2 linked regions of the Caballeronia sp. TF1N1 genome follow. The protein of the gene in region 1 interacts with the protein of each later gene in a pairwise test. Links are inferred from orthologs where the notes say so. Each region holds a gene or a part of one and is shown on either strand. Other genes may lie near its edges.

The links.
Region 2: the proteins of rpe (region 1) and eno interact in binary tests that used the Escherichia coli proteins (3 or more experiments, as listed by UniProt). The link is inferred for Caballeronia sp. TF1N1 from one-to-one orthologs.

Annotation. Positions count from the first base shown.
Region 1 is NZ_CP084626.1:2,540,890-2,543,923, reverse strand. What follows is about bases 22-2,976. They hold rpe (ribulose-phosphate 3-epimerase), read right to left. Parts: upstream 1,867-2,976; coding sequence 1,177-1,866; downstream 22-1,176. Other genes in these bases: LDZ28_RS11805 (murein transglycosylase A), read left to right, coding at 2,627-2,976; apaG (Co2+/Mg2+ efflux protein ApaG), read left to right, coding at 2,162-2,536; LDZ28_RS11820 (phosphoglycolate phosphatase), read right to left, coding at 440-1,180; trpE (anthranilate synthase component I), read right to left, coding at 22-53. In the rest of the region: more of trpE, read right to left, coding at 1-21; more of LDZ28_RS11805, read left to right, coding at 2,977-3,034. UniProt on the Escherichia coli protein: Catalyzes the reversible epimerization of D-ribulose 5-phosphate to D-xylulose 5-phosphate.
Region 2 is NZ_CP084626.1:1,889,577-1,892,496, reverse strand. What follows is about bases 1-2,841. They hold eno (phosphopyruvate hydratase), read left to right. Parts: upstream 1-699; coding sequence 700-1,983; downstream 1,984-2,841. Other genes in these bases: LDZ28_RS08765 (hypothetical protein), read right to left, coding at 2,654-2,841; ftsB (cell division protein FtsB), read left to right, coding at 2,092-2,556; kdsA (3-deoxy-8-phosphooctulonate synthase), read left to right, coding at 1-332. Outside these bases: more of LDZ28_RS08765, read right to left, coding at 2,842-2,920. UniProt on the Escherichia coli protein: Catalyzes the reversible conversion of 2-phosphoglycerate (2-PG) into phosphoenolpyruvate (PEP). It is essential for the degradation of carbohydrates via glycolysis.

The sequences.
Region 1 (3,034 bases):
GGAATGCGGTTATAGCCTTCGTTCGCCAGCGATTGGAATTCGAGTTCGGTCATCTTGCGATCCTTTGCGTGCCGCGCATTCTTTTGATTGAGCGCGGCATCGGGACAAGCGGGGCACTGCGATCGGCCGGTTTTCCATGCTGTCGAACGGTGCGCGACGACACGCGTTTTCGCGGGCGTTTCTCGCAAGGAGAGACGTCTTGAAGAACGACGCGGTTATCGTGCGTTGCGCCGGAATTGGTTCCGAAGCAAGCGGTGCGACAAGTCAGAGGAAACGGCGCGGGAATGCGCAGCGAAACAAAAAACGGATGCTGAAGCGTGCTCGAACATGATGGCTTCAGCGTACCTCAGGCGAGGTTAGCGCGACCAGCGACGCCAGGGCCAGGCTCCCCGGTCGATGCTGCTCAGACTCCGTTTTCTGTTGAGAAACATGAGATGGACTATTCAGTCAGTGTGGTATTGGGCGGCGCCAGCGTAGTGGAAATGGCCATTGCGGCGGCGCGCAGCGTGGAAACTATACCATCGGATTTCACCGATTGCACATCTTTCCCGTGGTTGTAGCCGTAGGGGACGGTGAGCGTCGCCATGCCCGCGGCGCGGCCCGCGAGAGCGTCGTTTTCGGAGTCGCCGACCGCCACGGTTTCGCGCGGCAGCACGTCGAGCCGCTCGCACGCGGTGAGCATGGGAAGCGGATCGGGCTTCTTCTGCGCGACCGAATCGCCGCCGAGAATGACCTTGAAATACTCGGCAATGCCGAAGTGCGCCAGCAACTCCACGGCGAACCGATGCGGCTTGTTGGTCACGCACGCGAGCGCGATGCCGAGCTCGCGCATGGCTTCCAGACCTTCCTTCACTTCGGGAAAGAGCGCCGAGTACTGGCCGTTGATCTTCGCGTATTCGCTTTGATAGATAGCGAGGGCGTCGTCGAATTGCGCGGCGGCCTCGGTGCGCGGCAGGCGCACGGCGAGCACGCTGCGGATCAGATTCTCCGAGCCCTTGCCGACGTAACCCACGACTTCATCGCGCGCGACCGGCTGCTGTTCCAGACCGATGCGCACGAGCATGCCGTTGATCGCGGCGACGAAGTCGTCGGCGGTATCGACCATGGTGCCGTCGAGATCGATGATGGCCGCGCGGATCGGTCGCGCGGGTCGTATCGAAAAGGTGGTGAGTTCGCTCACTGCGCGTTCCCCACTTTGGCAAGTTCGGCGCGCATGGCGTCGATTACTTGCTTGTAGTCGTGCTTGCCGAAGATGGCCGAGCCCGCGACGAAGCTGTCCGCGCCCGCGGCCGCGATCTCGCCGATGTTCTCCACCTTCACGCCGCCATCCACTTCGAGATGAATATCGCGGCCCGTTCGCTCGCGGTAAGCGTCGATACGCGTGCGCGCCTCGCGAATCTTGTTCAACGCTTCAGGAATGAACGACTGTCCGCCAAAGCCGGGGTTCACCGACATGATGAGCACGAGATCGACCTTGTCCATCACGTGATCCAGATAAATGAGCGGCGTGGCCGGATTGAACACGAGGCCCGCCTTGCAGCCGTGATCGCGAATGAGCGACAAGGTCCGGTCGATATGATCCGAACCTTCCGGATGGAAACTGATCTGATTAGCTCCGGCTTTTGCAAAGTCCGGCACGATACGGTCGACCGGGCGCACCATCAAATGCACGTCGATGGGCACGTCCACATGCGGGCGAAGCGCCTCGCACACCACCGGGCCGATCGTCAGGTTCGGCACATAATGGTTGTCCATCACGTCGAAGTGAACCCAGTCGGCGCCGGCCGCGACGACGTTACGGACTTCTTCGCCAAGGCGCGAGAAGTCGGCAGACAGGATGCTAGGAGCGATATGGAATTGCTTCATGGACGTGTGGAGTGAGTTGGCCCGCGTCCGGCGAAAGCATTGCCGGATTAAGGCTCGATGTCTGGAACACCGATTCTAACCCGCGTTTTTTCAGCACGTTACCCGGCTGAACGGCCTAATACGTGCTACTCAGAATGAAATGCCGCGAGTTTTGGATTTGACTCGAGCACGCAATTCGTATTGCGAGTGTGAATTGCATAAAGCAGAATGCTTGACCAGTGGAAGCAAAGCGATGAAACAATGAGGCACCTGCGCGCTAAATGGCGGCGCAGCGACGAATAGAATTGGAACAACGATGAGCCAGTACGAATTCAGCGTCGCGGTCGAGACGCGCTACCTGCCGGACCAGTCAGATCCCGACAACCGTCAATACGCGTTCGCCTACACGTTGACGATCCGTAACACGGGTCAGGTCACCGCTCAACTGATCTCCCGTCATTGGATCATCACCGATAGCGACGATCACGTGCAGGAAGTAAAAGGGCTCGGCGTGGTCGGGCATCAGCCGCTTCTGCCGCCGGGCGAGCGCTTCGAATATACGAGCTGGGCCGTCATCGCGACGCCCGTGGGCACGATGCGCGGCTCCTATTTCTGCGTGGCGGAAGATGGCGAGCGCTTCGAAGCGCCGGTCGCGGAGTTCGCGCTGCACATGCCGCGCACCCTGCATTGAACGCGGAGTTTTAGTGGCAATCAGCGGCGCTTCGCAGCGTCGTTTTGGCGGTTCTGGTGTTTCTTCTTGCCTGAATTCGTCCACACGACGATAAAAATCAGCAAGCCGAGCGCAACCAGCGCCTCGAGCCCGAAAACCAGCATTGGATATTCGTCGAACAGATCAGACATGGCGGTTCCCATCAAGAACGAGCATTGTATGCGTTTCACGCGGTCAGCCGCGCGCGTGGCGGCGCTGGCCGCATCGATTGCAACCGCGGTCCTCGTCGCCTCGTGCGGAGGCGGCTCTTATACCAAGCCAGGCGCGAATGCACCGACTGGCGCGCCGATCATCACGGGACAGCGCGCGGCTTCGCGTCTTTCGCCGGTGAGCTGGCAGCAAGTGCCGGGCTGGCAGGACGATTCACTCATCGGCGCGACGGCCGCGCTGCGTCAGAATTGCAGCCGTCTCGCGCGTCAGGCACCGTGGCAGCGAGCATGCGCGGCGGCACAGCAGCTC
Region 2 (2,920 bases), 650 kb from region 1 along the record:
ATAACAACCTCGTGTCCGATATGCGCTCGCTCGCCATCATGCGCGAGACCAACGCGCCTATCGTGTTCGACGCAACTCATTCGGTGCAGTTGCCGGGCGGGCAAGGCACGAGTTCGGGCGGCCAGCGTGAGTTCGTGCCGGTGTTGGCGCGCGCGGCGGTGGCCGTGGGCGTGTCCGGGCTTTTCATGGAGACGCATCCCGATCCCGCGTGCGCGAAGTCGGACGGCCCGAACGCGGTGCCGCTGCATCGCATGGAAGCGTTGCTCGAAACGCTCGTCGCGCTGGATCGCGCGGTCAAGAGCGGTCCGTTTCTCGAAAACGACTTCAGCTGATCGTCAAATCGCTTCAGGCAGGAAAGCGGGCGTCGCCTTCACGGCGTCCGTGTCTTAAAAATAGTCACGCGGAGTGACAACATAAGAGGAGATGGGCGTGCAAGGCCTGGCGGCACGAGGGCTTGTCAAACGCGCCGCGGCCGCAGCAAAACGCATGCAGCCGGTTTCATGTGCGGACCATCGATTTCGACAGTGCCAGACGGTTCGATCGTCGCTGGCGCCAGGCTCGCGCGGTAACACGCGGGCAAGCGCCACGGAATGAACCTGATGGCCGTGGAAGGTGTCTCAAGCGAAGCCGTCGCGCGCGAACCTGGACGCGCGAAGCATCGCTGTGACTGACAGAATTCATCGTCAATTTGAGGAAACCATGAGTGCTATCGTAGATATCATCGGCCGCGAGATTCTCGATTCGCGAGGCAATCCGACCGTCGAATGCGACGTATTGCTCGAGTCGGGCACGATGGGCCGCGCAGCGGTGCCGTCGGGTGCATCGACGGGCTCGCGCGAAGCCATCGAACTACGCGACGGCGAAGCCGGCCGCTATGGCGGCAAGGGCGTCCTGAAGGCAGTCGAACACATCAACACCGAGATCTCCGAAGCCATCATGGGTCTCGACGCCTCGGAGCAGGCATTCCTCGACAAGACGCTGCTCGAACTCGACGGCACCGAAAACAAGTCGCGACTCGGCGCGAACGCAATGCTCGCCGTTTCCATGGCGGTTGCGAAGGCCGCAGCCGAGGAAGCGGGACTGCCGCTGTATCGCTACTTCGGCGGCTCGGGCGCCATGCAACTGCCGGTGCCGATGATGAACATCGTCAACGGCGGCGCGCACGCGAACAACAGCCTGGACATCCAGGAATTCATGATCGTGCCGGTAAGCCAGCCGACCTTTCGCGAAGCCCTGCGTTGCGGCGCCGAAGTGTTCCACGCGTTGAAGAAGATTCTGGCCGATCGCGGCATGAGCACGGCAGTGGGCGACGAAGGCGGCTTTGCGCCGAACTTCGGCAGCAACGACGAGTGTCTCTCGACCGTCCTGCAGGCTATCGAAAAAGCGGGGTATCGCGCCGGTGAAGACGTGCTGCTCGCGCTCGATTGCGCGGCAAGTGAGTTCTACCACGACGGCAAGTACCAGTTGGCCGGCGAAGGTCTGCAACTGTCGTCCGGCGAATTTTCGGACTATCTGGCGACGCTCGCCGACAAGTTCCCGATCGTCTCCATTGAAGACGGCATGCACGAAAGCGACTGGGACGGCTGGAAGACGCTGACCGATCGCCTCGGCAAGAAGATTCAGCTCGTCGGCGACGACCTCTTCGTCACCAACACGCGCATCCTGAAGGAAGGCATCGACAAGGGTATCGCCAACTCGATCCTCATCAAGATCAACCAGATCGGCACGCTCACCGAAACCTTCGCGGCGATCGAAATGGCGAAGCGCGCGTCGTACACGGCGGTCATCTCGCACCGTTCGGGCGAGACGGAAGATTCGACCATCGCGGATATCGCCGTCGGTCTGAACGCCGGCCAGATCAAGACCGGTTCGCTGTCGCGCAGCGATCGCATCTCGAAGTACAACCAGTTGCTGCGTATCGAGGAAGACCTCGGCGATATCGCAAGCTACCCCGGCAAGTCGGCGTTCTATAACCTCCGCTAAAGCTTTTGCCGCTTTAGTCGATAAGAACGTTAGTCTTATTTTCAGCCCGCCGCCCACGGCCTCGACGTCAATAGAGGTTGCCGGGCGGCGCTTATTTCGGCTACTCGAATGCGGCTCGTAACTGTCGTTCTGGTCTTGTTACTGGCGCTGATCCAATACCCGTTGTGGTGGGGACACGGCGGCTGGCTTCGCGTGCATGAATTGCAGCAGCAGCTCGCGCAGCAAAGCGACAAGAACACGAATCTGAAGCTGCGCAACGAGCGCGTTCAGGGTGAAGTGCAGGATCTGCAAAGCGGCACCGCGGCTGTCGAAGAGCGCGCGCGCTATGAGATGGGCATGGTGAAGGACAGCGAGGTGTTCGTGCAATTCGTCGCGCCGAACTCCAACGCGCCTGTCAACTCGGCGAACGTGCCCGGCATGAACGGTTCGACGCGCGGGCAAGTCTCGGCGGCGCCGTTGCGCGTGGTGCCGAATCCGGTTTCGCGCTCGAAGCAGGAAATGCGCGACGCGGACAAGAAAATGCAGAAGGAAAAGGCCGCCGAAGCGAAGAAGAAGCAGGGCGCGGCTAACTGAGCGGCTTTTCGTTTTTCTCGGCAAAATAAAAAATGGCGCAGTCGATATTTCGACCGCGCCATTTTTCATGTGCGCCTGGTTTGCGCGGGATTCGCCGTTACCAGGAATAGCCGGTGCCGATGCCTATACCCGAGCCCCAGTAAGGACCGCCACCCCAGCCGCCGCTGGAATAGCCGCCGTAGACCGTGACGGGGGGCGTGTAGTAATTGGACATCATCTTGGCGTCGTTGCCTATGCTCGCAGCCTTCTGCGATTCGTTCAGCGCCTGTTTGTCGATGGCGTTATAGCGCGCCATCTGCTGCTCGGGCGTGAGCGTCTCTTGCGGGGGCAGCGGCGTGTTGGGCAAGCGGCTGTAGATTGGCGA